Regions from separate parts of the Staphylococcus sp. FW104-15G4D genome, predicted to be linked through region 1. Evidence: riboswitches for the same ligand, from Rfam matches in the RefSeq annotation. Region 1 holds a riboswitch; the other holds the start of a gene.

Region 1 (16,324 bases):
TAAGAATGACGTACCAAAAATTGTATCAGGACGTGTTGTGAAGACATCAATTTTATTATCAGTGTCCTCAACATTAAAGGATACTTTCGCACCTTCAGAACGACCTATCCAATTACGTTGCATATCTTTAATTGATTCAGGCCAATCTAAGTCATCTAAATCTTCTAATAAACGATCTGCATATTCAGTAATTTTTAGTACCCATTGTTTCATTGGTTTACGATAAACTGGGTGTCCACCACGCTCTGAAACGCCATCAACGACTTCTTCGTTTGATAAAACTGTACCTAAAGCTGGGCACCAATTCACCGCAACCTCATCAACATATGCTAAACCTTTATTATAAAGTTGAATGAAAATCCATTGTGTCCATTTGTAATATTCTGGATCAGTGGTATTTACTTCTCGATCCCAATCATAACTAAAACCTAATTCTTGAATTTGACGTTTAAATGTTTGTACGTTTTTCTTAGTAAATTCACGAGGGTCATTTCCAGTATCTAACGCATATTGTTCAGCAGGTAGACCAAAGGCATCCCATCCCATAGGATGTAGCACATTATATCCTTGCATACGCTTATATCTTGAAACAATATCAGTAGCTGTGTATCCCTCAGGATGTCCTACGTGTAATCCTGCACCAGATGGATAAGGAAACATGTCTAACGCATAAAATTTCTTTTGACCTAAATTGTCACTTGTTTTAAATGTTTTATTGTCTGCCCAATAATCTTGCCATTTTTTTTCAATTTCCTTGTGATTGTAATTCAACACATTTCCTCCTATTTCATAAAAAAGACACCTCTACTATTGTGTGTATAAAGGGACGACAGTGTTGCCGCGTTACCACCCTTATTCGCTTATCAAGCGCACTTCATTAAAATAGTTAGAGATGTCTCATTAAATTCATTTAATTATTGGAAACGATTTAGTCCTTAACACTAGTTCTCACCACTACTAGTTCTCTGTAGAAAAGCCTCTAAATGCTTCTTTCTATTCATTTTTAATCTTATGTTATCAAACGTATTATTGCAAGTAGTTAGAGCTATTTCTTCCATATTATATTTATTTAGAAGCTTTTGATTTTCTTCTCTTACGTCTTCTAGGTATAGGGGTTTCATTTTTATCTTTAGGCAAACCTCTATCAAAGATGCTTAGGAAAATGAGTCCGAAGCAAAGTAATACTATCATTCCTACAAACATCATACTCATATTCATTGCATCTACGAGTACACCACCAATAAACGGTCCAAAGGCTTTACCAACTGTAGAAGCAGAGTTTACAAAGCCTTGGTATTGACCCTGTTTACCTTCAGGTGCAAGTTTATTGGCAATAGTAGGAACTGCAGGCCATACAAACATTTCACCAAATGTAAGAATAACCATACCTACAACGAAAATAGCAAAGTGATGCGCAAAACTTGTAACAAGGAAAGAACTCATAAAGATTAAAATACCAACGAACATTTGATGTTTTAAGTTCCCTCTTAAAATTACAATAATTGGTCGAATAAGTGGTTGTGCTACTAAAATCATAATACCGTTTATTGTCCAAAGCACACTATATTGAGACATAGAGATATTGATTGATTGAGTAAAGGATGCAATTGTTGTTTCCCATTGAATATAGGCGATCCAACAAATAGCAAACATCGCACATACCAACATCATTGCTGTAAAACGTTTTCTATTTTCTTTACTTTTTAAATCAACTGCATCTTGATGCTTAACTTTAGCATGAATTTCCAAATTAAATTGTGTAATTGCAACAAGAGCAAATAAAACATACATAACTAAATTAGCTAGAAAAATAAAATTAAAGCTAAATTCAGCAACAAATCCTCCAAGTGCTGCGCCCAATGCAACACCTATATTTTGTGCTAAATAAATGGCATTAAATGTTTGTCGTCCCCCATTTGGCCATACTGCTCCGGCCATAGCATAAATTGCTGGGACAATCATACCGCCACCAAAACCTAATAACACGAGCCAAATTGCATACCATGGCCAACCATGAAATAGATTTAACAGCGTAGTACTGCACAAACATGTAATAGTACCTATAAGTATGGTTTTATAACCACCAAGTTTATCAAATAAGGTGCCCCCTAGTAAGTTACCAACAACCATGCCAAATGAATTAATCATTAAGACAATACCAGCAATTGTAAGACTTTTATGAAGTTCTTCCTTCATATAAATAGTGTTTAAAGGCCACAAAAAACTGGCGCCAGTGATATTTAAGGCCATGCCAATAACTAGCCACCAAACTGATTTAGGTATATTCATATCTTGAGTCCCTCTCTTTATGTTTTTCTCAATCTACAATAGACACTATAACACTAAAATATGTTAAAATCTGTACTTAGAACTAAAATAGAAAGGAAAATGTATTATGGGTAATTTTTTCCCGTATGCTTTTGAAAATAAACGATATCACACATGGAATTATCATTTAAAAAATAAATTTGGACGAAAAATATTTAAAGTTGCTTTAGACGGTGGATTTGACTGCCCTAATAGAGATGGTACTGTCGCACATGGAGGTTGTACTTTTTGCTCAGCTGCAGGAAGTGGTGACTTTGCTGGTAACAGAGCTGATCCCATTGAAGTACAATTCCAACAGATTAAAGAAAGAATGCATGAAAAATGGAGCGAAGGACAATACATTGCTTACTTCCAAGCCTTCACTAACACGCATGCGCCTGTAGAAGTGCTGAAAGAAAAATATGAACCAGTACTTAAAGAAGAAGGTGTTGTCGGTTTATCCATAGCCACACGTCCTGACTGTTTACCTGATGACGTAGTAGAATACTTAGCTGAGCTTAATGAACGAACTTATCTTTGGGTTGAGTTAGGCTTACAAACTGTTCATCAAACTACTTCTGATTTAATTAACCGTGCACATGACATGCAAACGTATTATGAAGGCGTAGCGAAATTACGTAAACATAACATTAATGTATGTACTCACATCATCAATGGTTTACCAGGCGAAGATTACGATATGATGATGGAGACTGCTAAAGAAGTTGCGCAAATGGATGTTCAAGGCATTAAAATTCACTTACTTCATTTATTAAAAGGAACACCAATGGTAAAACAATATGAAAAAGGCATGTTAGAATTCATGAGTCAAGAAGACTATACAAATTTAGTATGTGATCAACTTGAGGTCATTCCTCCTGAAATGATTGTTCATCGTATTACGGGTGATGGCCCTATCGATTTAATGGTTGGACCAATGTGGAGTGTAAATAAATGGGAAGTCCTAAATGAAATTGATAATGAATTAGAACGTAGAGGCTCTTATCAAGGGAAAAAATTTGAGCAGAAGGTTAAATCATGAAAATCGAGCGTATTCTCCCCTTCTCAAAGTCATTGATTGATAGTCATGTTTGTGAGAGTAGTATCGTCATTGATGCTACTTGTGGAAATGGTAATGATACGCTATATCTTGCTGAAAAAGTCACTAATGGGTTTGTTTATGGATTTGATATTCAGAAAGAAGCGATAGATAATACTCAACTCAAAGTAAGTGATTTTAACAATGTTTCTTTAATTCAAGACAGTCATGAAAATGTAAAACAACACGTCTTAGAAAGACACCTAAATCTCATTGATTGCGCGATATTCAATTTAGGTTATTTACCCAAAGGTGATAAATCAATAGTTACTAAACCGGATTCAACTATTAAAGCTATTGAGGAAATATTTGATATGATGCGTGTCGAAGGTATTATTATTCTAGTTATTTATCATGGACATGATGAGGGTAAATTGGAGCGAGACGCACTTTTAAAATATCTTAAAGAACTTGATCAACAGAAAGCGCATGTTTTACAGTATCAATTTATTAATCAAAAAAATAATGCACCTTTCATATGTGCAATCGAAAAAAGAATATAAATATATAAAAGATCTTATTCTCACTTTTGAATTAAGCGTAGAATAAGATCTCTTTTAATAATAAAATATAAGACTAGTTAAACAGCTAAAATTGATTTTAAACTATTTTGCATTGGTTCTGATTTACTTCTAATTGATTGTCCAATAAAGTTAAGTAAATCTTCTTTTTGGGAATTGAGTTTCTCATTATAATGAATAATTACAGTTCGTTCATCATCTTGAGGTCTTTCTTTATAAATCCATTCAAGATTAACCAAGTTGTTGTACGTTCTTGTACGTTTATATGGCTTAATGTGAACGAATTTATCCATTTGTTTAAGAGTCATTGAACCTTCTTCCCAAAGTGTAAGTAAAATTAAAACTTCTTCTTTAGACATTTTATACTCTTTTTTGATTGTATCAAAAATCGAGTTAATGTCAGAAAGTAATGCCTCTAATTGCAAAATTCCATGTACTCTCTCTTTTTCACTTTTAGTCAAAATTAACATCTCCCAAATAAAATAACTGTTAATATTTTTCTAAGTTAACCGGTTCTCCCTTAATAATTAAAACCGGTTAAATTAAAAAAATATCTAATTTTCCCTATTATTTAATTGAATGTGTTAATTTAAAATCAAATTTAGTGCCTTTGATTAGAACTAGACTAGAAGCATTAGTACATATAATAAAACATCCCAAATAATAATATAATTTCAGTTCAACTTCTAGTCTCAATACATATTAAAATTATATTATTTATACAAACAAAATATATCAAGTTCCTAATTAAAATGCAATGTTTTTGTTAAATATCTCTATTAAAATTGTAAATTGTTTTTAGTTACAATAAAATGATATTTTGAATTAAACATTCTAATAAAAAGAGCTTACATTACGCAAGCTCTTTCTTAACCTAAATATCTTCTATTTCTTCCTCTTTAACCACAAACCCCATAGTGTTAACACTATTATTTAAAAAAGTAAGAACATATCTCATAACTTGATCTCTCTCGGGTTCATTATGAATTTCATGATATAAACCATTCCAAGCCTTAAAGTACAATTCATTACTAGCTAATTTATCTTTAAGTTCTATGATAGCATCAGTTTCTAAAATTTTATCTTCAGTTCCATACATGATAAGCGCTGGTAATGGTTTAATATCTTTAATATGATCCATTGTCTCTTTCATTTTTTCAACGATTAAGTTATACCAACGATACGTTACTTTCTTCAACATGAGACCATCATTATCTGTTTCGTCAATAATTTCATCATTTCGAGTTAAATCTTGTGAAGAGATGCCCACTTTGAACCTAGTATCCTTGGACATCTTACCTAAATTAGAGATAATTTTATTCTTTCGACCTTTACCAGTTTTTCTAAGTTCTAGCATAGGAGACAATAGCATTACACCTTCAATAGGTAATTCAGCCTTTTCTAAGAGATTTAAGACAATTAAACCACCTAAACCAACACCTAAAACAAAGGTAGGAATTTTATATTCATTGGCTATTTTGATCCATTCTAATAAATTTTCATGATATGTATTAAAGTCATCGATTTGACCTTTATTTGCTCGTGAGGTTTGTCCCTGTCCAGGCAAGTCTCCCATAATAACATGATAACCATTTCTTCGTAACATGGTAATAACGTATGCATATCGTCCAGTATGTTCTAAAATATTATGAGCAATGACCACGACGCCTTTTGCGTCATTTTCTGTTTCCCACTTCCACATTCTAAGACTGCCCCTTTTTATTTATTCTTTAATAGTACAATTATATCAAAACAAACATATTTATTACCATTTTTAGCATAACTTTCACTTAAAATTAATGTAATTGTAGATATTACCACCTTGAATATAAAGTATAAAACTACTCTATTAGTGTTTTAATGCGTTATGTAAACGCTTTCTCAAACATTAGTTTCGTGATACACTATTTTTAAACATTAATGTATCAATGTATTGGAGGTATTACATATGTCACTTTTCCGAGATTTTTTTATCGCATTATCTAATAATACTTATTTAAATGAAACTGCTAAAAAGGTTGGCCCTAGAATGGGGGCTAATAAAGTAGTAGCTGGAAATACTATTCCTCAACTAATTGAAAAAATTCAATATCTAAATGAATATAGAATTGCGGTCACTGTTGACTGTTTAGGCGAATTTGTTGAAACTAAAGAAGAAAGTTTACATGCAAAACAACAAATTTTAGAAATTATTGAAGCAATTCAATATTTTAATGTTGAGGCACACATGTCAGTTAAAATCAGCCAATTAGGCAGTGAATTTGATTTAGATCTTGCTTATGAGAATATGCGTGAAATACTTCTTAAAGCAGATGAGTGTGGCAAAATGCACATTAACATTGATACTGAGAAATATCATAGTTTACAACAGATACAACATGTACTTGATAAACTTAAAGGAGAATTTAAAAATGTCGGTACGGTAGTTCAAGCATACTTATATGAGGCTGAAGATTTAATTGATAAATACCCAGACTTACGATTGCGATTAGTTAAAGGTGCTTATAAAGAAGATGAAACTATCGCTTATCAAACCAAAGAAGACATTGATTCCAATTATATTAAAATTATAGAGAAAAGACTTTTAAACGCACGTAATTATACATCAATTGCGACTCATGATGATCAAATCATTAGTCATGTTAAACAATTTATGAAGAAAAATCACATTGAAAAAGATCAAATGGAATTTCAAATGTTATACGGCTTTCGTTCTGATCTTGCTCAATCCATTGCCAATGAAGGCTATCATTTTACAGTTTATGTTCCTTTTGGAGATGATTGGTTCGCTTACTTCATGAGAAGATTAGCTGAAAGACCTCAGAACCTGTCACTTGCATTTAAAGAATTTTCAAACCCTAAAGCACTTAAAAGGATAGCCCTCTACGGCAGCGTGGCCACAGGCTTAGCCTCTACCCTAGCCATAGCAACCAAACTACTCAAGAGGTAACAAACCAAACGACACGGAGAAGTAAACTACGCACCATTATCACTTCTCCGTGTCGCTTTGCTTTGTCTATATTTGTTTGATTAGGTTAGCCATTTCAATTGCGCTTACTGCTGCTTCAGAACCTTTGTTCCCTGCTTTTGTACCCGCTCTCTCAACAGCTTGTTCAATACTTTCGGTTGTTAAAATACCAAAAATAACTGGTACCTCTGATACTTCATTTGCCTTAGAAACACCTTTTGCAACTTCATTACAAACGTAATCATAATGAGAAGTAGCCCCTCTAATAACACATCCAAGTGTAATTACTGCGTCATAGTCACCTTTTCGAGCTAATTTCTTAGCAACTAATGGAATTTCAAAAGCACCCGGTACATATGCAACATCAATTTGTTCTTCTTCGACCTCATGACGAATTAATGTATCTTTCGCACCTTCTAATAAACGACCTGTAATAAAATCATTAAATCTGCTTACTACAATTGCAACTTTTAAATTTTTACCTACTAATTTACCTTCAAAATTCATATTTTATGTCCTCCTTAATGTGTTTACATACTCAATTCACAATTAAATTAAGTGACCCATTTTCGACTTTTTCGTCTCCATATATTTATGATTATATGCAGTCTCAGGAACAATTAATTCAATTCTATCTTCAATGTTAATACCATATTCTTTTAATCCTTCAAATTTTTTAGGATTATTACTTAATAAGTTAACTTTTTCAACGTTAAAATATTTTAAAATTTGAGCAGCTATATTATAGTCTCTTAAATCTTCATCAAATCCTAAAGCGAGGTTTGCAGTTACGGTATCATAACCTTTTTCAATCAATTCATAAGCTCGTAATTTATTCATCAATCCTATACCTCGTCCTTCTTGTGGTAGATATATAATCATACCACCGTGTTCATCGATGTATTTCATTGATGCTTCAAGTTGAGCACCACAATCACATCTTTGACTGTGGAATATATCACCAGTTAGACATGAAGAGTGTATACGAACATTTTCATTTGAACGAATTGATCCTTTAGCAATCACTACAATTTCTTCATCACTTAAGTCAGTTGTAAAACCGTACATATCAAATTTTCCATAATCTGTCGGCATATTAACTTTAGCATTTAACTTCACATGTGACTCAGATTGCTTACGATATTCAATTAAACTTTCAATCGTAATCATTTTTAAGTTATGGCGTTCCTTGAAACTTTGTAAGTCTTCACCTCTAGCCATTGTTCCATCATCATTCATAATTTCACATATCACACCTGCTGGTTTAGCTCCAGTTAATTTTGCTAAGTCTACAGCCGCTTCTGTGTGACCATTACGTTCTAGTACACCATTATCTTTAGCAATTAATGGGAATAAATGACCAGGGCGATTGAAGTCTTCGGCATTAGCATGATGATCTATAAGTGCTCTTGCTGTCATTGTTCTCTCATAGGCACTAATACCTGTAGTCGTATTTTTATGATCTACACTCACGGTGAAATGTGTACCATAAGCATCAGTATTATGCGGTTCCATAGCATTTAGCTCTAACCTTTTAGCAATTGAAGTATCTAAAGGTGCACATATGAGACCACGTCCTTCTTTTGCCATAAAATTAATCGTATCGTCAGCCATCCATTCAGTAACTGCGATAAGGTCACCTTCATTTTCTCTGTCTTCATCGTCTACTACAATGATACTTTCACCTTTTCGCAAAGCTTCTATAGCTAACTCAACTGTATCAAATTGCATATAAATTCCTCCTAAAAACCAAATGCACGCAATTTATCTTCTGTTAGTTTAGATTTTTGATGATTCATGATATTTTCCACATATTTAAAAAGTACATCTGTTTCTAAGTGAACTGCATCGCCCACTTTTTTATCTGATAAAATTGTAGACTTACGCGTCTCTGGAATAAGATGAATATCAAATGTGGTTTCATGAAGATCAAAGACTGTTAAACTTACGCCATCAACAGTGATAGAACCTTGTTGTACCATTTGATTTAAAACATTTTTTGAAGTTTTGATTGAAATTATTTTTGAGTTAGCTGATTCATTAACTTTAGAAATCGTTCCAAGTTCATCAACATGTCCAAGAACAAAATGTCCACCGAATCTGCCATTACCACTCATCGCTCTCTCAAGATTTACTTCAGCCTGACGTTGTAAATCGGCTAGGTAGGTCTTATTTTCAGTACCTTTAATCACTTGGACTGAGAAAGCTGTATCATTAAAATCAATCACCGTTAAACATGCGCCGTTTACACTTATAGAATCACCGATATGCATATCTTCAAGAATGCGATTCGCTTTAATTTCTAAAGTTCTCACTGATTTCTCAGAACGCACTTGTTGAACGATACCAATTTCTTCAACGATACCTGTAAACATAGGCATTCACTTCTTTCGTAGTTTCAATTTTAAATTTTGATTAATTAACTTGGAATAAACAATTTCAAATTGAGTTGCTTCAGGTAAATCAATGACTTGATCAGTTTTGTAAAATTGATGTTTACCTGAACCACCTATTAATTTCGGGGCTAAATAAAGAATGAGTTCATCTAAATGATGAGATTGGAGAAATTGTGAAGTAACATTTGGACCTGCCTCGACTAGCAGTTTTCCAATACCTCTTTGATATAAATCTTTTAATATAGCTGTACTATCGCATTTTTCTAAACAAATAATTTCTATATGTTTATCATTACTTTGATTTTTTAAATTTTCATTTTCAGTATAAATCCAAATAGGTGAAGCAGTATCTGCAAATAGCTGTTGCTCAAAATCAATTTGTCCTGACTTTGATAGAATAACTCTAATTGGATGCTTACCATCCTGAACTCTAGTCGTATACAATGGATCATCAGCGTCTATCGTTTTTCTACCTGTTAATACAGCATCATGCTCGTGACGCAACTTATAAACATCTTCTTTAACTTCTTTATTAGTTATCCATTTACTCTCATCAGAATCAGTGGCTTGTTTGCCATCTAAACTTGATGAAACTTTAACAGTTAACTCTGGAATGCTATTTCTTTTAGCAGTAAAGAAGTCTTTATAAAGTTCAGCGGCATTCTCATTAAATTGAAATTCAACTTCAATACCAGCTTCTTTAAGTATTTCATCACCCTTAGAAGCTAAGGTAGTGTCTTTTACCGCATAGATAACCTTACGAATACCAAATTCAATAATTTTATTTACGCAAGGTGGTGTAGAACCATGATGAGTACAAGGTTCTAAAGAAACGTATATAGTTGCATCTTTAGCATTTTCTCCCGCCATATCTAATGCTTGTACTTCTGCGTGTTTATCACCCTTTTTCAAATGGGCGCCTAGACCGACAATTCTACCATCTTTAACCACTACAGAACCAACCGGCGGATTTATACCAGTTTGACCATCAACCATTTGAGCAAGTTGAATGGCATAATTCATAAATCGACTCAATTTATCACCTCAACAAAATAAAAAAACCTTACACCAATTTAATTAGGCATAAGGAGATTGATAATATATCTTTAAATAAGCATATTTGTTTACTATAAGACATAGTCCTACAAATTTGCTTGTCGAGTAATTATATTCTTTCTCCCATCCAGACTTTCACTGTCGGCTCTAGATTCTCACTAGATCAGCCACCAATATTATTAAATATTAGCAGGTCGCAGGCTTAATTTACTGCCGGTTGGGAATTACACCCTGCCCCGAAAGAATTATATGAAATTGTTATTGGTTAATTGAGTGATGTAGTTAATAACTACAAATAAAATCTTACTATAATTGATTTCAAAACTCAATTTAATAGCATCAATCAAATTTTATTTATTAGTGGAATTTTATCCGTTAGTCGATAATTTACCTATTTTTTTCCATTTCTTTTTGCGTCAAATATAAGTGAGATACTGTATTCACTACTTGATCAACAATCATCTTCACACCATTACGTAATTTGTTAACACCATTTGTCATTTGACCAATGGCAATGACGTTCGTCAACGTACCATATCTTGGACTAATGACTTGATTGGTTTCAGGAATAATTTGAATGCCACCCATAGGATGTCTTTGTACAATTTGACGATTTTCAAGATTTAACATCAATTGATCATCTTCATCTAATTGTCCGAGGTGTGTTTTAGATCCTGTTGCATTAATCACTACATCAAATAATTCAGTTTCTTGATCTTCATTATTAAATTTTAAATAAAATTGATTATTGTCATGTTGAATATCTTCTAAATCTTTCTTTATTTCAAGATATCCTTCTTCAATTAACTGTATAAGTAACTTTGCAGTTCTAGGAGGCATAGGGTTTGAATTTAATTGAATCATTTTTGAGTATTTTTGATTAAATAATTCTTGATCTCTTAAACTTAAACTATTCCAAATCCAATCTAAATTCTCTTTCAAATGCTCAATGATACTTTGAAATACTCCCATTTCTGTTTCATTATTTAAATCAAATTGTAAATCTTTAATATGGTGACCAGTTCTTCTATTCACTAATCTTTGAAAATCAATTTCATAATCCTCACACTCTTTTAAAAACAAAGCAACTGCCTTATCTATAGGCACATTACCGTAATTATTTTCCTTAATTCCATTAAAATGATCTTTAGTTAAATGAGTAAATTGTATATCTATCATTTTACCTCTTACACTAGGTAAAGAGGCTGAACGACTTGTCATTGTTATCGGCAAATTAGGATGATGTGCAGCAACATATCTCACTGCATCTAAACTCGCTAACCCAGTACCTATAATAGCAATCCTATCTGAATCATCTACATGATCTAATGTATTATATGTTGGATATGGTGTTTGGATGTATCCTTTTTTACCTTTCAAATGATAAGGATCGTGATAACTAAACGTACCAAACGTTAAAAATAAATAATCATATTCTCGCCATTCTTTATCATCTTCACATGTACATACATAATACTTTAACTTTGTATCATCCACATTTGAGTTAGTAAAGATTTCCTGAACTTTATCATTAATAATTGTTAGATTCTCGTATTGTTGGTCGTATCGAGAAAGATGTGACTTCATATAATGTCCAAAAACAAACCTTGGTAAGTACTGTGGATTAGGAAAATCAAATTCGGTTTGTTGTTGATACCATTTCCAAAATTCTTCATCATCATCTAGATTTAAACTCATTTTTTTTGAGGGCATATTTATTAATAATTCACTACTGTCATTCTGAAATGGTACACCTTGCCCCATATTTTTTGCATCGTCGTACACATCCACTTTAAGTTTGGAAAAATCTTCATGTTTAACAAGTTGTCGTAAAACACTGACACCAGCTGTTCCCATACCGATTATTGCCACACGCATATTCATCATCCTTCTATTTATGTATTCAGTTATTATACCAATTAATGTGAAAGCTTAAAAAATATATACCTTATAAACATATCCTTTACTAATTACTTTTAATCTTATATAGATATGCTAAAATCATTTTGTCGAGGTGAAATAATGAAACTACTAACAAAAATATTAATTGTATTTATCATTCTGTTCACATGGTTATCCAGTAAAAATAAAGCAAAATAACTTAAATTAAACCCTCTATAAACTTTTGCACTACTCACAAAAAAAGCATCGCTATCGAGAAAATTCTCAAAATAGCGATGCTTTTTTTAAATTCTATTTTTGATGTTCTTTATCATCTTTGTATACATATAATTTAAAGTATTTACCTTCAGTCTTCATGTTCTTGTAGAAATCTGCAATAATGCTTGCATTACTTTCAGCCCATTTAATATCTGTTGCATATTGATGTTCACCAGGATTCTTAGGGTTCCATCTCATACTATACAGCGTGTCTTGATCTTCATGAGATAAGAAATGTTTGTGAATGAAATCAGCACCACCATATATAGCTTTCTGTGGAGTATCCCAACCATGTTTCTTAGCGTATTCTGCACCTGTTTTAACAGGATCACTGTCTAATGCACCTACACCATAAAAGTTATAATATTTTTTGCCGTCGATTTCTACACCTTTAGACAATTCACTTTTAGCTGAACCTGTCTCTAAAAGCGCATGAGAGATGAGATAAACTTCATTAACATGTTTAGCTTTAGCTGCATTTAAAAAGTCATCAGTATGTTCTAATAATACTGGTCTATCAAATAAAATACGTTTAATTCTGTTTTTATCTATACCTTGATATTTTGATAAATCTAAAAATTGATATTTTTGTTTATCATTATCAATGAATTCACTACTATCCATAGCTGTTTTAATTTCAGCATCTGATGCATCACGCCATGAATCATTATTTTTATTAGATACCTGTTGACTCGTATAGTTATGTATTTGTTTCTTTGCTGCTTTATCTAGAGTTTTATCGATTTTAATTACTTTCTTTTCTGACTTTACATGTTTAAAGAATATTTGATCAGAGATCATTGAAAAGAAAATAACAGCAGCAACAACAAATACTATTAGCAATCCTATAATAGCTAAGATAGAGCCCTTTTTGTGCTTAATCATAGTCACACCTCTTAGGTCATTGTTGTTAAACTATTCAGTTTCATTACGATAATAAAGTTTAACATTATTAATTCAGATTCACAATTTTATATTGGTAATGTTACAAATTCATAAATAAATAGTAATAAAAATGAAACTAAAAAATAAAAATAGAGGTTTCACTTCTTCATCATTTTTTATTACTCGATAATAAATGAGTGTCTACATCTAATAATAGAACGTAAAACTAGCAATAAATCTCTATTATTAAGGGTATTAATCATGAGAAAAAACGTTAAATGATGATAAGCAACCTCGATTTTTATATTATATGAATTAAGACTTTTTATATTCCATCATAACAAAACTAGCCGCTTGTGAACGATTTTTATAATAATACTGATTTAAATCAATTGTCCCTTCAATTTCACCATCACGATACTTCATTTCATTAGTAAAATTATTTATCATGACGAAATCAGAACGATCTCTAATTACGTCTAAATCATCGTTACGTGCGAAAAAGTGCTCTAAATTTAAGTGTGCGTAATCCATATTAACCTCCCTTAGTGCATACCAAATTTATTTATGTTGAATTATCATTTTAATGTCAATTTTATGCTTTTTTATTTGAGTTTTAATAAGTCTATGCTTACTATTTAACACCTTATTGGAAAATTACGCAAATGATAATTTTTATAAAGTAAGTTATCTTCTTTTTATCCGGAAATAATATTTATGTACATAAATAGGAGTGCATATTTTGGAATTTGAAGAAGTTTATAAAAACTATAATAAAATTATTCATTATTTGTTAAATCACTATCACATCACTTATAATTATGATGAATTTTATCAACTCTTACTTATTAAAATGTGGCAACTCTCTCTAAATTACGATGAACAAAAATCAACCTCGATAAGTACATACCTCTTCACGAGATTGAAATATCATTTAATAGACCATTTTAGGAAAGAAAATAATAGATCCAATCAAATCACTCTTGATGCCCATCTTCACAATTCTTATGATTCTACAATTCTCCTCAATGATTTTAACTTAGTGTTAGAAGACTTCTCTGATCAACTCAAACCACAAGAAGCGCAATGGCTGCGTCTTCATATTCAAGGCTTTAAACAATATGAGATAGCCCAGCACATGAATTTATCTCTAACTTCTATAAAGAAAATTAAAAACTCCACTAAACAAAAATGTTTAAATAATCTTAAATAACCATGAAGGAATGAACAACATGACTACTTATTCAACGAGACATTTACTTTATTTAAAAACTGCTATATCTAATGAGACAGAAACACGTATACAATACTCTGACTATCATATCACTGTCCCCTTTACACCACAGAAAATGATTCACTATCTACTTGAGTTGAATCACACTTCATTACAAGTGCAATCGTCAAAAGCTAAAAGATTACTAAATATAAATAAACTAATACCTATCTATATCAATCGAGATACAATTTTATTCCCACTAACACAAAAACGTGCATCAATAAAATATTTTATTAACGCACGTAAAATTATTGGAATTCACTCTTCTGTAGATTCTACTATTATCATTTTCGACAATACGACTCTACTTCGTACTGAAATCCCCTATACACTGGTATCCAAAAAATGGCAAGAAAGTTTAACTCTTGCTCAAATCATTGAAAAGACTAGCGCTTATTAAATTTTAATTCTAGTAATTTTTTTGTAAATAATGCTGTAATTATTTTAATTAAATAAAGGCTCAATATCATTATACAGATTGCTGCTATTAAAATGATAATTACTAATAAACTAGATAATTCAACTTTAGGATTAATAAAGTAATGAACTGAAGTTAAACTTGTTATCAAACCTGTTAAAAATAATCCAAGTAATAAAGCATATGTTACAACAATACTAAATAGTAATATAAAGGTTTTACCTGAAGTAGTACTTTTATGCTCGTATATATGATTTTTGAGATAACGATTAGAAAACTGAATGGGTTTATTAAAATCTACATTATCTTCACTATCTAACTGACTTAGCTTTTTATTCAATTGTTCTTTTTCTTTTTTATTTAAAAACCATAATTGTTTTTGAACCTTTTCTTTAAACGTCTTTTTGTCCATAAATTGGAGTACGCTCCTCAAATCTAATAATTACTATAAATCATAAATTATTTATCATACTGTTGCAATCACTCTTAAAAATCTTCAATGAAAAAGCAATCGATGAAGTGTTATTTCTTCATCGATTGCTTTTATAAATTAACTACAATTAAGCTTTACAAGATAGAAAGACCTGAGCTTTGAATATCTTTAGCGAAACCTTTAACTGTGTCAATTGAGAGTTCTTCAATATTACGACCCAAATTTGAATTAACTTTTTTGACCACATCAGCTGGACATGTGATGATATCTGCACCTATTTCATCAGCTTGAATAACATTAATCACTTCGCGACAACTTGCCCAAAGTAACTTAACACCTTTTTTACTATGAGTAACTTCAACAGATTCCTTCATTAAAGGTAGTGGATCTACACCAGTGTCAGCTATTCGACCAGCAAACACTGAAACATATGTAGGTACGCCTTCAGTAACAGCATTTGTAATATCTCTAACTTGTTCAATGGTATAAACTGCTGTAACATTTAATCTCACATTATCAGCTGATAATTTTTTAATTAAGGGAAGCGTTGATTCCCCTGTTGTTGTTACAATAGGTATTTTTACAAAAACATTATCACCATATTGTTTAAGGATTTCAGCTTCCTTTTCCATAGTTTCTAAATCATCCGCAAAAACTTCAAAAGAAATAGATGCATCTGGAATTGCTTTAACTACTTCTTCAGCAAATGCTTTATAATCAGTCACCCCTGCTTTAGCCATTAAACTAGGATTAGTAGTAAAACCATCAACATACTTATTATTATAAGCAGCTTTCATTTCCTCAA
Region 2 (16,324 bases), 280 kb from region 1:
CCATAAGCTCTAATAATACCTTCTTGTTTTAATTCATCAAAAGCACCGATAGTTTCATCTAGTGGATCATCAATTGTTCCACCATGCAATTGATATAAATCTAAACGGTCTAGTCCTAAACGTTTTAAAGATCCTTTCACACCTTCTTTAATGTGTTTCTTAGAGGGATCCCATGTTACGTTTCCATCGTCAGTTAGTCGATTGCCGACTTTCGTACCGATTACGATGTCATCACGATTTTGATATTTCTTTAAAGCTTTTCCTACAATTTCCTCATTAATTCCTTGATCATACATATCTGCAGTATCAAAATATGTAATACCCTGTTCGATTGCACTTTCAATGATAGGTTGCGCTTTATTAAAATCTGTACCTAAACTCATGCAACCCAAACCAAGTTCAGAAATTTCGATGCCACTTTTTAAAATATTTTTTTGCATGTCCATTCTCCTTTCGATACACTTTAACTGACGCATTCAGTTTATCAATTTATAAATATAAATAAAAGGGACGTGTTTACATATGAGATTAAACGAAAAAACTATTGACCGCACAGTCATTTACAATGGAAAAATTATTGACCTAGAACTACATGATGTTGAATTACCCGACGGCAGTACATCTAAACGTGAATTAGTTTATCATAATGGTGCCGTAGCAGTGTGTGCAGTAACACCTGAAGACGAAGTCCTATTAGTTAAACAATTTAGAAAGCCAGCTGAAAAACCTTTGCTTGAAATACCAGCAGGCAAACTTGAAAAAGGTGAAGAGCGTGAAGAAGCTGCGAAACGTGAATTACAAGAGGAGACAGGATATATTGCTTCAAATCTAGAATTTGTAACAGATATGTATGGATCTCCAGGTTTTTCAAGTGAGAAATTATCAATTTATTTTACAGATCAGTTGTCTGAAGGTGAAATGAATTTAGATGATGACGAATTTGTAGAACTACATAAGGTATCTATTGAGAATGTAAAATCTATGTTAAAAAACAAGGAACTCGAGGATGCTAAAACAATTATCGCTCTACAGCACTTATTATTAAATTATAATCATTCTAAATAACTAGCGTAAACTCTTGCTTTTTATTGAGAATATTGATATTTTATTTAGTGAATCATAGATTAAATTAAAATGATTATAATTCTTAGTAGAGGAGTGAGGCTTCCGTGGAAGAACGTCTCAATCGCGTGAAGCAACAATTACAACAATCATCTTATAAATTAACTCCACAACGAGAGGCTACAGTTAGAGTTTTAATAGAGAATGAAAAAGATCATCTTAGTGCTGAAGATGTGTATTTAAAAGTGAAAGATAAAGCGCCTGAAATTGGTTTAGCTACGGTATACAGAACCTTAGAGTTGTTAGCTGAACTCAAAGTCGTTGATAAAATAAACTTTGGTGACGGAGTAGCTCGTTTCGATTTACGTAAAGAAGGGGCTAAACATTTCCATCATCATCTTGTATGCATGGAATGTGGTAAGGTAGATGAAATTGATGAAGATTTACTACCTGAAGTTGAAAATCGTGTTGAAAATGAATTTAACTTTAAAATACTTGACCATCGTTTAACTTTCCATGGCGTTTGTTCTGATTGCCAAGCGAAAGGTAAAGGCTAATTAGGGGTTTATTTTCACAAATATACTTAAAAATTCTAACGCAATCTAATAAGTTTAAAGAAGCCACCGCTTCAATAGAGGTGCTTATATGAATACAATCATTGAAGAATATTTGAATTTTATTCAAATCGAGAAGGGTTTGAGTAGTAATACCATTGGCGCTTATCGTAGGGATCTAAAAAAATATGAAGAATATCTTGAAGAAAGAAAAATTTCCCATATTGATTTCGTGGATCGTCAAGTGATTCAGGAGTGCCTAGGTCATTTAATAGATTTGGGTCAATCCTCAAAATCACTCGCACGTTTTATATCTACAATTAGAAGCTTTCATCAGTTCGCATTAAGAGAAAGATATGCAGCGAAAGATCCGACGGTGTTAATTGAAACGCCAAAATACGAAAAGAAACTACCTGACGTATTAGAGGTTCAGGAAGTTTTGGATTTATTAGAAACACCAGATTTGAGTAAGAATAATGGTTATCGTGATCGGACGATGTTAGAGCTTTTATATGCTACAGGTATGCGCGTTTCTGAAATTATTCAATTAGAAGTCGAAGATGTCAATTTAATGATGGGGTTTGTCAGAGTTTTTGGTAAAGGAAATAAAGAACGTATTGTTCCTTTAGGTGATGCTGTTATTGAGTATTTAACTACATACATTGAAACAGTTCGCCCTCAATTATTAAAACAAACTGTCACACATGTATTATTTCTTAATATGCATGGTAAACCTTTATCACGACAAGGTATATGGAAGATGATTAAACAGAATGGTTTTAAAGCGAACATTAACAAGACATTAACACCTCACACGTTAAGACATTCCTTTGCTACACATCTACTTGAAAATGGCGCTGATTTAAGGGCTGTCCAGGAAATGTTAGGCCATTCTGATATATCTACGACACAGTTATATACACATGTATCAAAATCTCAAATTCGAAAAATGTATAATCAATTTCATCCTAGAGCTTAATTGTAATTTAAAAGACCAATAAACGTAGTGATTTAATGTAGCTATCATACGTTTATTGGTCTTTTAATGTATTATAAGGCCGTTGAGTATGTGAACGACGTAATTGTCTTGCTTCTTCACGGGCTTGTATAACTTCTGTTCGATCACGTTTTATATGATGATGAACAATGTAAGGCTCTGATATTACAAATTGAGTAAAATTATAATCTTGATATACACGTTTAATAACTTTCTCAAATGATGTGTGTATAGGTAGTTTGACAGGTACAAATGCATTATGATCTTTAATAGAATTTATTTGATGTAAAATCATGCTTTGATACTCATCTATATTTAAATGTAATTGAGTTTTATCTTTTGCTTGTTTAATAACAGACAGTGACTTTTTATATGACTTTAAAGCACCTTTAATATTATCCCGGCGGTAATGATAACAAGCTGAGGCAAATAGTATCAAACTCACTACCGCGTCATTTTTAGAGAAAGAGGGATTTAATTTCCAAGCTTCTTCTAAAATATCATGACATAAAAAATAATGTTGATGCTTATGAAATTGATAATAGAAATGAATTAACGCGTCATCCATGGCAATCCACCCAAAATTTAAAAGTTATATGTATTCATGCTATAATATTTGTGTGAAATATGCACTAAAGATGCAACACGAGATTGAGGTAGATACGATGTATGAAGTGAAACTAGATGCGTTTAACGGACCATTAGACTTGTTATTGCATTTAATACAGAAATTTGAAATAGATATTTATGATATTCCCATGAAAGCTTTAACTGAGCAATATATGCAATATGTTCATGCGATGAATCAACTTGAAATTAATATTGCTAGTGAATATTTAGTCATGGCTTCTGAACTTTTAATGATTAAAAGTAAATTATTGCTACCTCAAACGAGTGTAGAAGATGACATTGAAGAAGATCCCCGTGAAGATTTAGTAGGGCGTTTAATCGAATATCAAAACTATAAAGAATATACTGAAATACTTAATGATATGAAAGATCAACGAGAACTTTATTATACGAAGTATCCTACTGATTTATCACATTTGGAAACTGATGAATCATGGGATCCAAATCAGACTATAGATTTAACAGAACTCATCGTAGCTTATCAAAGAGTTAAAAATCGAGTAGAACTCAATACTCCTAAATCTGTAGAAATTAAAAAAGAGACATTTACAATTCAACAAGCAACCGAACAAGTTACAAATCGTCTAAAAGAGCATGAATCATTTAATTTCTTTAGTTTATTTACTTTCCACGAACCAGTAGAACAAGTAGTAACACATTTTCTAGCTATATTAGAAATGTCTAAATCTGGTATCGTCAATATTAATCAAAACAATCAATTTGAGGACATCGATATCATTAGAGGAGTGAATTACAACATTGGATAACCAAGGAATATTAGAGGCTTTATTATATACTTCTGGTGATGAAGGATTAGAGCAGAAGCAATTATTGGAAATTTTGGAGTTGAATGAAAATGAACTCGACCAGTTAATCGATACCTATCAATCTCCTGGTTTGGTTATCCAAAAATTTGGTACAACATATGTTTTAACAACGAAAAAAGACGCATCGTCTTATATTGAACAGCTTATTGAACAAAAATCTAAAATGAAGTTATCTCAGGCAGCTATGGAGACACTTTCTATTATCGCTTATAATCAACCACTCACTCGTAGCGATATAGAAATGATAAGAGGGATTAATTCCGATGGCGCTGTTAAAACACTTATAGCTAGAGGTTTAGTAGAAGCTAAAGAGGTCGATCATTCTAGAAGTCATCATTTAATAACTACCGATTTATTTTTAAATGTATTTGGTATAGAAAGTCTTGAGTCATTACCAACGACTGAAGAGGATGATGCTGAAATGGATGAATTCTTTAGTAATTTAGTTAATCAAAAAGGAGATTCAAATGAGTAAAGAATTAGAGAGACTACAAAAAAGAATTGCGAATAGTGGTTATACATCACGACGCAAAGCTGAAACACTCATAACCGAAGGAAAAGTCAAAGTAAATGGACAAGTTGTGACTGAATTAGGAACAAAAGTGTCTCACTCAGACACAGTTGAAGTAGAGGGCATTAAAATAGAACAAGAAGATAAAATGTATATCTTATTTTATAAACCTACTCAAGTTATTACGAGTGTATCTGATGATCGTGGTCGTAAAGTTGTGACAGATTATTTTGAAGATATTGAAACTCGTATATATCCAGTTGGACGTTTAGATTATGATACATCAGGTGTTTTATTGTTAACAAACGACGGAGAATTCACTAACTTAATGACTCATCCACGTTATCACATTAAAAAGAAATATGTTGCTAAATTAAAAGGCTATTTAATGAGAGAACAAGTTAAAGAATTAGAACAAGGCATTGAATTAGAAGATGGTTTCACTCAACCGGCTCAGGTAAAAATAAAAAGACAAGATAAAGAGAAAAACACTACATTAGTCGAAATTACTATTAGTGAAGGTAGAAATCGTCAAGTGCGCCGTATGTTTGAATATTTTGGTCATGAAGTGAATAAATTAACACGTATTCAATTTGGTCCTTTAGACTTGAAAGGTTTAAATGCCGGAGAAGGTCGTGTGTTGACTCCTCATGAGGTGAAAACGTTAAGACATTTAGCCGAAAATGGTAAATAAACACAAAAAATATGTTTTTACCAATAAGATTGAGATTTTTTTCACATAGTTTTAACTATCAGTCACTTAATATGTTCAACCTGTGCTATAATAACAAATGAATTTGAACAGCATGTGTAGGAGGTAAAAAGTAATATGGCTAACGAAATTTTAATCGTTGATGATGAAGACAGAATCAGAAGATTGCTTAAATTATACTTAGAAAGAGAATCTTTTGAAATCCATGAAGCTAGTGATGGTAAGGAAGCTTATCAACTTGCGATGGATAATAACTATGCGTGCATTCTTTTAGATTTAATGCTACCAGAAATGGATGGTATAGAAGTCGCATCTAAACTAAGAGAACACAAAGATACACCTATTATTATGCTTACGGCAAAAGGAGAAGAAACTAACCGAGTTGAAGGTTTTGAATCCGGTGCCGATGACTATATTGTTAAGCCTTTTTCACCTAGAGAAGTTGTATTAAGAGTTAAAGCTTTATTAAGACGTACTCAATCTGCAAACTCAGAACAAAGCGAACCACATGCACGTGATATTATTGAATTCAATCATTTAGTGATTGATAATGATGCACATAGAGTACTTGCAGATAACGAGCAAGTGAATTTAACACCTAAAGAATATGAATTACTCATATATCTAGCTAAGACACCTAATAAGGTGTTCGATCGTGAACAATTACTTAAAGAAGTATGGCATTATGAATTTTATGGCGACTTGCGAACAGTAGATACACATGTAAAACGTTTAAGAGAGAAATTAAATCGTGTATCTAACGATGCAGCTCAAATGATTCAAACTGTTTGGGGTGTAGGCTATAAGTTCGAGGTCAAAGCCAGTGATGAACCGACTAAATAGCGTAGTTATAAAACTGTGGTTAACTATTATCTTAATAGTAGCGACAGTTTTAATTTTATTAAGTGTATCCTTAATTACCTTTATTCAATATTATTTTACGCAAGAAACTGAAAATTCTATTAAAGAAGATGCCAAAAGAATTAGTTCACTCGTTGAGAAATCTCACAATAAATCACTTGCTATCCAAAACAGTCAAAAACTTGTAGATGGTCCTGGTGGTTTAATCATTATGAATAATTTTAATGATAAACCACACGCATCATATAATAATACTAAAACTCAAATGCTCAATGAAATTAAAAAGAGCCCTAAATTTAAAAGAGTCTTCAATAACGGCGAATTTGAAACTCAAAACGTCACAATTAAAAATAACGGTAATACACAATCATATATACTATTAGGTTATCCAATGAAACCACAAGAAGATGCTAGTAGTAAGCATAGTGGTGTGTTTATTTATAAAGACTTAAAATCTATTGAAGATACAAATAATGCTATAACTATTATCATTTTGATTACTGCAATTATATTTATAGCAGCTAGTACAGTATTTGCATTCTTCTTATCGAACAGAATTACGAAACCCTTGAGACAATTAAAGACACAAGCACAAAAAGTTTCTGAAGGTGATTATAGTCAAATATCTTCAGTCTCTACTAAAGATGAAATTGGCGACTTATCAAGAGCTTTCAATAATATGAATTACGAGATTCAAGAACATATTGACGTTTTATCATCATCTAAAAGTATTCGTGACAGTTTATTAAACTCCATGGTCGAAGGTGTATTAGGTATAAACGATCAAAGAGTCGTTATCTTTTCTAATAAAATGGCTGATGATATCATCCATTTTATTGATGATTTTTCAAAAGAATCAATCGAACAACAAATCGAAAAAACATTTGAATCCAAAGGAACTGAATTTCTCGAAATAGAAATTAGTACGCGTTATTACGTCTTTATCACAAGTTATATCAATCGTATTCAGCCAAATGGTAGAAGTGGTATTGTAGTGATTATTCGTGATATGACAAATGAACATAATTTAGATCAAATGAAAAAAGACTTTATCGCTAATGTATCCCATGAATTACGCACACCCATTTCCTTATTACAAGGTTATACGGAATCAATCGTTGATGGCATAGTCACTGAACCAGATGAAATTCGTGATTCGCTTGGTGTTGTATTAGATGAATCTAAGCGATTAAATCGTCTAGTTAATGAATTATTAAATGTTGCACGAATGGATGCTGAAGGTCTATCGGTTGAGAAAGAAGTACAACCAATAAAAAATCTTTTAGATAAAATGAAAGCTAAATACCGTATGCAAGCAGACGATTTAGGATTAACAATGGAATTTAACTCTGGCAATGATCATCTTCTATGGGATTATGACATGGATCGAATGGATCAAGTTTTAACTAATCTCATTGATAATGCATCAAGATATACACAACCAGGTGACACAATTGCAGTAACTGCAAGTAAAGATGAGCAATATAATATTTTATATATTAGCGATACAGGTACAGGTATTGCTCCAGAACATTTACAACAAGTGTTTGACCGCTTCTATAAAGTGGATGCCTCACGTAAACGTGGTAAGCAGGGAACTGGTTTAGGTCTCTTTATTTGTAAGATGATTATTGAAGAACATGGTGGACAAATTGAAGTAAAAAGTGAGCTCGGTAAAGGTACCACATTTATAATTAAGCTCCCTCAACCTAAAAATTATGTAGCAGAGTAAACAAAATTTTAAAATACGAATTCGATGTGCATCTCATTAAGTTGGAGATTTAATCTAACTATTGGGGTGCATTTTTGTGTTTCTAATATGTTCTAACTTCACATCAACGATAAAGTTTCATTTTTGATTTATAGAAAATTAGGTCAATTGAATGATTTGATGAAAGGAAGCACTTTTATATTGATCGAATATCTTTTTGATAATAAATAACTAAGTACTTTATACTAACGATTTTATTTTTTAATAAGAAAGCAGAGTCATTGAGTTTATCACCTTTATCGTGTAATATAAAAATTAAATAAAAACATTATCAATATTCATCTTCGGGGTCGGGTGCAATTCCCAACCGGCAGTAAATTTAAGCCTGCGACGAAATAATTCGATAACACACGTAGTTGTCATATTATTTCTTGATTCAGTGAGATTCTGAAGCCGACAGTATAGTCTGGATGGGAGAAGATGGAGGTTTTTTGTTGTGCAAATTTCCTCCTTTTCTAAGCAAGATGAATGGAAGGAGAAAATTAAATATGCAACAAAATAAACGTCTTATAACTATAAGTATGTTAAGTGCGGTTGCGTTTGTATTAACATTTATAAAGTTTCCGCTACCATTCTTACCACCATACTTAACGTTAGATTTTAGTGATGTGCCAACGTTACTTGCTACTTTTTTATTAGGTCCCATTGCAGGTATTATTGTCGCATTCATTAAAAATATCTTAAACTTTTTATTTAACATGGGAGACCCTGTTGGGCCTGTAGCAAACTTTTTAGCCGGGGCAAGTTTCTTATTATCAGCTTATTATGTATATAAAAACAAACGTTCAACACGCACTTTAATTTATGGTCTAATAGTTGGTACGATTGTAATGACTATTGTACTTAGTATCTTAAATTACTTTGTATTACTTCCATTATATGGAATGATATTTAATTTAGGAGATGTCGTTAAAAATCTTAAAATTGTTATTGTCTCCGGTGTAATACCGTTTAATATTATCAAAGGTATCATCATTTCAATTATCTTTGTTTTACTATATAAAAGACTAAAAAATATTTTAAAATAAATAAATGCTCTTGATACTAAGTTATCTCAAAATATCTTAGTATCAAGAGCGTTTTTGATATCATTCTTAAATAAAAATAAGGCAAGTAGTAATCAAAAATAAAAACTCGAATTCCTAACAATTATAATTAAGAATTCGAGTCAATTTATTATTCAAATTTAAGCGCGTCACCATCAAATGGTTCGTCTTCAATTTTAATTGAATCAGTAGGACAACCTTCTAGTGCATCTTCCATATCTTCGTATAACTCTTCAGGCACTTCTGCAGTACCTTGGTTATCATCAAGGATTACGAAAGCAATACCTTCGTCGTCGTAATCATAAATATCTGGAGCTGCTGCACCACATGCACCGCATGCTATACAAGTATCCATATCAACGATTGTATATTTAGCCATTTTCATTCGCCTCCTTTGATAAAAATGCTACACTAGTATTACTAATACAATTGTAGACATCGACATTTTTCATTTCAATATATTCGTTTTATAGAGTGAGGGTTTAATTTGTACGATATATTATCTTATGCTATTGATCATGCATTTAACTACAAAACAAATAAAAGTATTTATAATATTTTAATAGGCAAGAAGTCTCATCAAACTTTTTTTGACGCTTCGAGCCAACAACTTTTGTCATTATATCATAGTTTACCCAATTTAAAATATCCTACTTTTGAGCGATTTATACTACAAAAGGATGATTTTAATCATGAATTAGATATCAAAACGCATCCTCGATATACATATGATAGTTTAACCCGAACATTTAGTTGTATACAACTACTTATCCAAACATTATCGAATACTCGCAAAGATACATTTAAATTTATTCCAGTAGTTCAAAATACTTACGTACAACAGAAAGTGAAACAGCTATATAATCATATCAAACTCTCTCAATTAGAAGCGTCATTTATATCAGAAATATATTCACTATTCGACGCAATAGAACGTCGCAATAATAAGAATGTGCTACATTACTATCTACAAGGGTATGAGGAACCTATGTATACTCGTCAGCAAATTAGTTTGATAGAGGATATAAAGCAATCTGAACTATTTGAATTAGAGATGAATCAACTGATAGATTTATTAGATGAGATTGAAGACGAATCTAATTATCCTATACTATCTCAAACAATTATCTTACCTCAGTTGTTAAATCAAACTTTTCTAAGTTATCAAAAATTACTACACGGTATGAATATGAACGAAATAGCAGAACATCAAAACGTTAAAATAAATACTATTGAAGATCATGTATTGGAAATATTTATTAAAGGTTATCAGAATGATTACAACACTTATGTCAATCAAAAACAAATTGATCAATTTATTCAATATTATGATCATCACATAGGCCTAAGATTAAGAGAATACAAACAAGCATTTGAAGACTTAACTTATTTTCAAATAAAATTAATCATCGTAGGTATTGAGCGAGGTGACTTACGTGTTAGAAGATAAACTTAAAGAATGGTTTGGATTTGAGACTTTTAAACGTGGCCAAAAGGAGATTATTGAAAGCATATTAGCAGGTAAGCACACCTTAGGTATTTTACCTACAGGAAGCGGGAAAAGTTTATGTTACCAACTTCCTACATATTTAATTGAGAAACCAACGTTAGTCATATCACCGTTAATTTCTTTAATGGATGATCAAGTGATGCAAATGAAACTTAATGGTGAATCTCACGTCTCATATATACATTCAGGTATGGATGAAATCGAAAAGAGAAACCATATTAATCAAATTTCACAAAGTCGATTCATTTATTTAAGTCCCGAATTTCTATTACAGCCACAGAATTTCAAGTTAATATCACATTTAGACTTTGGTTTAATAGTTTTAGATGAAGCTCATTGTCTATCAGAATGGGGTTATGACTTTAGACCACATTATGCCCTTATTGGACAAATCACTTCTCACTTCAAAAATGCGCGTATACTAGCGTTAACTGCGACAGCTCCACCACATTTAGAAGAAGATTTATCACATATTCTTAGTATTGATTTAAATGTCATTAAAACGAGTATGAATAGAGATAACATTTCTTTACAACATAAGAATTTTAATGATGATGATGAGAAAATAAAGTGGCTCATACCTTTTTTAAGCTATTCAGGACCCACGATTATTTATATTTCCTCTAAGAAAAGATGTCTAGAATTAGCTAAATTAATTTATGAGGCGGGATTCTTAACGGGCATTTATCATGGTGATTTGAGTTATCAAGAACGTCAAACTGTTCAACAACAATTTTTAAATAATGATATACCTATTATCGTAGCCACAAGTGCTTTTGGGATGGGAATAAATAAAAAAGATATCCGAACTGTCATTCACTTTCATTTATCTTCAAGTCCTTCCAATTATTTACAAGAAATTGGTCGCGCAGGAAGAGATGGTAAACCGAGTCAAGCCATTAGTTTGTATCAACCCGATGATAGTTTCATTTTAGAAACCTTATTGTTTGCAGATATGATGACTGAAGAGGATATCTCTATGTTTGAATTAGGTGAATTTTTACCACCCGTTAAAAAGGATATTCTAGATACGTTATATCGTCAGTTTACAATTAATGACCTTAAATCAATATTTAAAAAATCATTTCAACGTAAACGTTTAGGATACATGCGCATACTAGGCTATAAAAATTTAGATCAATGTCGCCGTAATTATTTACTCGAGTTTTTTGGTGAACATCCGGATAAACCTGTAAGATGTTGCGACAATGATACTGAATTGGAAGAAATAAAAACTTTTAATCGCAAAAAAGTAAAAAGGAAAATGAATTATAAAGAAAAATTGCAAAACTTATTTGAAGATTAACTTCAGATAATTATATCTAGTTAAAATGATTATGAAGCATCATTTATTTCTGACTAAATTGGCAATCTTCATTCTCAGGCTAGCTATCGCTTTACTTAAAGAATTTTATCAAGCTATAATTAAAATGTAAGACTTATTTAAATGTATTAAATATTTTTAAATTTCATACATATTCACACTTATTCGTGGGTATATTAAATGTAACGTTATTAAATTCACTTAAACAAAGAAAGGATGATGTTTGTGTCTAATAATAGTTTCAAAGATGATTTTGAAAAAAATCGTCAATCTATTGATCCAGAAGAACACAACAATCGTGTAAACGATGAACAGCAAGATGAATCAAAAGAAAATATCGAGGATAAATCAAATCAACAATTTCCTCCTAGAAACGCACAACGTCGTAAGAGACGTCGTGATGTTGCTACTAATCATAATAAACAACAAGATGACCGTAACGACAACTCGAATGAAAATAATTCACTAGATGATCGCTATGATGAAGCATCATTACATAATGGTGAAAACGATAATTACGACACAGCATCTCGCACAGACCACGGTCAACACGATCATGATGGAAATTTAAACCGTTCAAGTAATAACGTGCGTGAAGACCAAGGTGCACAAGATGATAGATTAGGTAGCGGAAAAGATGCAACTATAGCTGGTGGAGCTGCAGGTGCTGGAGCTACTGGTAACGCTGCTCAACATTCTAATAAAAAAGCAGGTGCTCGTCCTGGACCTAAAGTTAATGAAGGTCATAATAATGATCTAACTGATGACAATCATCGTCGTCAACAAGACCACGAAGAGCGAGACTTTGATGAAGATAGAGAACGTCATGATAAGAAATCTGGTAAAGGTAAAAAAGCTGCTGCCGCAGGTGCAGGTGTTGCTGGCGTTGCGGGTGCTGCCGGTGTTGCTAAACATCACCATGATGAGAAAAATAAAAATCATGAAGACAAACATGCTAGTCATGATCAACATCATGACACTAATGACAAACGCAATAACCAACATGACAAAGATTTCGATCATGAACGACGTAACAATGATAATAAAGATCATGATAAGAAATCTGGTAAAGGTAAAAAAGCTGCTGCTGTTGGAACTGGCGCTGCAGGTGCCGCTGGAGCTGCTGGATTAGCAAAACATGAACATGACAAACATAAAGATAATCGCAATCAACATGACCATGGGCGTAGAGACGATAGAAACAACAATAGAGACGACCGCAATTATGACCGTAGAAATGATAACCGTGACAATAAGAAAAAAGGTGGAATAATGAAGATATTATTACCACTGATTGCTGCAGTGCTTATACTTGGTGCAATTGCTATCTTTGGTGGAATGGCATTAAACAATCATAATAATAGTAAAAACGATGATAATAAAGTTTCTGACCAAAGTAAGAAAGATTCTGATAAAAAGGCAAATGATAAAGATAAAGCTTCTTCAGACAAAGACAAAGATAAAAATAAAGATGGCAATAAAGACAGCGACAAAGATAAAGCTTCTTCAAATAATAGCGCTTCAAATTCAGATGAAAATGGTAATAGTGCTAACGGTGGTGCTGCTGGTTCAGATCAAAATGCAAATAGCACAGATAATTCATCTAACCAAAACGGTACTGCTAACAACCAAAACCAAGGTACACAAAATAATCAACAAAATAATGGTAACTCTACACAAGGTAACAATAACAATCAACAAAATACCCAAGGTCAACAATCTCATACTGTAAACGGTAAAGAAAACCTATACCGTATCGCAATCCAGTATTACGGTGAGGGTACTCAGCAAAATGTTGATAAAATCAAACGTGCTAATGGTTTAAGTAGTAATGACATTCATAACGGTCAAACGTTAGTTATTCCTCAATAGAAACCATAAAGCACACTAAAAAAAACGTTCTCTCGGCAATTGCCAAGAGAACGTTTTTTAATTTAACTTCATTCTTTTATATTTATATTCACATGAATATACTCAATTTTTTTAATTTTATTCTTTTCATGCTTAGCTAAAATCATTAATAACTGATATAATAATTTGGTGATTAAAGGAGGGCAAATCATGCAAAGAGTTGAAAGCATTATAATTGGTGGTGGCCCATGCGGTTTAAGCGCTGCTATAGAGCAGAAGAAAAAAGGGATTGAAACTTTAGTAATAGAAAAAGGGAATGTTGTAGAATCAATTTACAATTATCCAACTCATCAAACTTTCTTTTCATCAAGTGATAAGTTGAGTATCGGAGATATTCCATTTATTGTCGAAGAAAGTAAACCGAGACGAAATCAAGCGCTCGTCTATTACAGAGAAGTTGTTAAACATCATCAATTAAACATACATCCATTTGAAGAAGTTTTAACAGTTAAAAAAATTGATAATAAGTTTACCATTACAACAACTAAAGATGTTTATGAATGCAAATTTTTAACTGTCGCGACAGGTTATTACGGCCAACATAATAAATTAGAGGTTGAGGGCGCTGAATTACCTAAAGTATTTCATTACTTTAAAGAAGCACACCCATACTTCAATCAAAATGTGGTAATTATTGGTGGTAAAAATTCTGCAGTAGACGCAGCTTTAGAGTTAGAAAAAGCTGGAGCAAATGTAACAGTCATTTATCGTGGTGAAAGATATCCAAAAGCGATTAAACCATGGATATTACCAAATTTTGAATCACTCGTTAACCATGAAAAAATAACTATGGAATTTAACGCTAATGTAACACAAATTACTGAAGATACAGTCACTTATGAAAAGGATGGACGTACAATTGAGATTCCAAATGATTACGTGTTCGCAATGATTGGTTACCATCCTGATTACAATTTCCTAGAATCTATTGGTATAGAAATCAATACTAATGAATATGGTACAGCACCTGTTTACAATCGTGAAACGTATGAAACAAACGTTGAAAATTGCTATATCGCAGGAGTCATTGCCGCAGGTAATGATGCTAATACTATCTTCATTGAAAATGGTAAATACCACGGTGGCATTATTACACAAAGTATACTTAGTAAAAAACAAACACCACTTGAGTCATAATAAAATAAACGAGTTGTATACCTTGACTTAGAGGAATACAACTCGTTTTTTATAAATTATTCTTCAAAATAATTTTTTAATTTTTGATGATTCATATTTTGACTTAGACCAACTAATAATTTAAGTCTTGCTTTAGGTCCATTTAATCCATTTGAAAATATAACACCCTTTTCAAACAAATCAGCACCGCCACCTTCATAAGCATAGACAGGACTTACAATACCGTTAAACGATCTTGAAACAAGAACGATAGGGATGTCGTTATCAAGGATTTGCTTAAGTCCATGTAAACATGTAGTGGGTAAGTTACCTTGCCCGAGAGCTTCTACGACTATACCGTCGACACCTTGGTTCGCATAAAACTCTAAAAGGTCACTACCCATTCCCATATAAGACTTAATAAGAGGCACATACAATTGATGGTTTATCATCTTAAAAGAAGATTGACGATAGGGATGATGATGAAATTGTACTCTATCTTTTGTTAAAACCCCAAGAGGTCCATGGTTAGGGCTTTGAAATGTATTGATATTAGAAGTGTGGGTTTTGGTTACATTTCGAGCTGTATGTATTTCATCATTAAAGACCACCATTACGCCTTTTCCTGAGGCATCATTAGAAGAAGCAACTCTTATTGCAGAAATGAAATTATATAAACCGTCAGAACCAATTTCATTAGAGGATCTCATGGCTCCAGTAATAACAACAGGTTCTTCAATTTCAAGTAATAAGTCGAGTAGAAATGCTGTTTCTTCCAAAGTATCAGTTCCATGAGTAATAACATAACCATCATATTCACTTATTTCAACGCATTGAATAATTTTATGTTGAAGTTGAGTAACTTTTTCTATAGTCATGTGGGGAGAAGGAACATTAAATAAATGTGTTTCTTCCACTTGAGCGTATTGACCAATGATATCTTGATGTTTTGATATAGGATTATCATCATTGGTTACAACTTTATTTGAAGCATCTTGTGACATACTAATAGTGCCACCAGTATGTATAACAAGGAGTTTTTTCATTGTCTTTCCTCCTATTAATCTTTTACTTTTTTATGATAAAATAATATTTACAAAACAACAAGGAAGGTTAATGAATAATGAGTTCAATCAATATTGCATTAGACGGTCCAGCAGCTGCAGGGAAAAGTACCATTGCTAAGCAAGTTGCTAGCCGTTTAACTATGATATATGTTGATACAGGAGCAATGTATCGTGCCATAACATATAAATACTTACAAAATGGCAAACCGAGTAATTTTGACGAGTTAATTCAAAGTACTGAGTTAGAATTAACTTATGATAAAGAAAAAGGACAAAGAATTATTTTAGATGGGAAAGATGTGACTGATTATTTGAGAGAAAATGACGTCACTAATCATGTTTCTTACGTTGCTTCAAAAGAACCTGTTCGTTCATTTGCAGTACAAATTCAAAAAGATTTAGCAGCCAAAAAAGGGATTGTTATG

The links. Region 1 has a riboswitch for FMN ahead of ribD (bifunctional diaminohydroxyphosphoribosylaminopyrimidine deaminase/5-amino-6-(5-phosphoribosylamino)uracil reductase RibD). Riboswitches for the same ligand answer to the same signal wherever they lie in the genome.
Region 2: linked by a shared signal. The riboswitch ahead of AC3WQX_RS04645 (ECF transporter S component) and the one ahead of ribD (bifunctional diaminohydroxyphosphoribosylaminopyrimidine deaminase/5-amino-6-(5-phosphoribosylamino)uracil reductase RibD) in region 1 are both predicted to bind FMN.

Annotation. Positions count from the first base shown of each region.
Region 1 is NZ_JBYTCH010000001.1:1,231,752-1,248,075, forward strand. It holds gene leuS (leucine--tRNA ligase) at 1-774, opposite strand, end outside; gene AC3WQX_RS05905 (MDR family MFS transporter) at 1,066-2,289, opposite strand; gene mnmL (tRNA modification radical SAM protein MnmL/YtqA) at 2,396-3,349, shown strand; gene mnmM (tRNA 5-(aminomethyl)-2-thiouridylate-methyltransferase MnmM) at 3,346-3,909, shown strand; gene AC3WQX_RS05920 (transcriptional regulator, SarA/Rot family) at 3,987-4,388, opposite strand; gene AC3WQX_RS05925 (alpha/beta fold hydrolase) at 4,802-5,629, opposite strand; gene AC3WQX_RS05930 (proline dehydrogenase family protein) at 5,876-6,877, shown strand; gene ribH (6,7-dimethyl-8-ribityllumazine synthase) at 6,944-7,402, opposite strand; gene AC3WQX_RS05940 (bifunctional 3,4-dihydroxy-2-butanone-4-phosphate synthase/GTP cyclohydrolase II) at 7,445-8,626, opposite strand; gene ribE (riboflavin synthase) at 8,638-9,270, opposite strand; gene ribD (bifunctional diaminohydroxyphosphoribosylaminopyrimidine deaminase/5-amino-6-(5-phosphoribosylamino)uracil reductase RibD) at 9,277-10,326, opposite strand; FMN riboswitch at 10,459-10,595, opposite strand; gene AC3WQX_RS05955 (FAD/NAD(P)-binding protein) at 10,735-12,225, opposite strand; gene sagB (peptidoglycan release complex glucosaminidase SagB) at 12,541-13,392, opposite strand; gene AC3WQX_RS05965 (hypothetical protein) at 13,708-13,926, opposite strand; gene AC3WQX_RS05970 (sigma-70 family RNA polymerase sigma factor) at 14,135-14,605, shown strand; gene AC3WQX_RS05975 (competence protein ComK) at 14,625-15,068, shown strand; gene AC3WQX_RS05980 (hypothetical protein) at 15,055-15,498, opposite strand; gene AC3WQX_RS05985 (transaldolase) at 15,654-16,324, opposite strand, start outside.
Region 2 is NZ_JBYTCH010000001.1:954,393-970,716, reverse strand. It holds gene AC3WQX_RS04695 (aldo/keto reductase) at 1-440, opposite strand, end outside; gene AC3WQX_RS04690 (NUDIX domain-containing protein) at 523-1,065, shown strand; gene fur (ferric iron uptake transcriptional regulator) at 1,170-1,619, shown strand; gene xerD (site-specific tyrosine recombinase XerD) at 1,708-2,595, shown strand; gene AC3WQX_RS04675 (DUF309 domain-containing protein) at 2,648-3,181, opposite strand; gene AC3WQX_RS04670 (segregation and condensation protein A) at 3,279-4,010, shown strand; gene scpB (SMC-Scp complex subunit ScpB) at 4,003-4,545, shown strand; gene AC3WQX_RS04660 (pseudouridine synthase) at 4,538-5,275, shown strand; gene AC3WQX_RS04655 (response regulator transcription factor) at 5,411-6,136, shown strand; gene AC3WQX_RS04650 (ATP-binding protein) at 6,120-7,886, shown strand; FMN riboswitch at 8,202-8,351, shown strand; gene AC3WQX_RS04645 (ECF transporter S component) at 8,414-8,953, shown strand; gene AC3WQX_RS04640 (ferredoxin) at 9,102-9,350, opposite strand; gene AC3WQX_RS04635 (YpbB family protein) at 9,459-10,421, shown strand; gene AC3WQX_RS04630 (RecQ family ATP-dependent DNA helicase) at 10,408-11,787, shown strand; gene ebpS (elastin-binding protein EbpS) at 12,031-13,677, shown strand; gene ypdA (bacillithiol disulfide reductase YpdA) at 13,867-14,853, shown strand; gene AC3WQX_RS04615 (asparaginase) at 14,910-15,878, opposite strand; gene cmk ((d)CMP kinase) at 15,956-16,324, shown strand, end outside.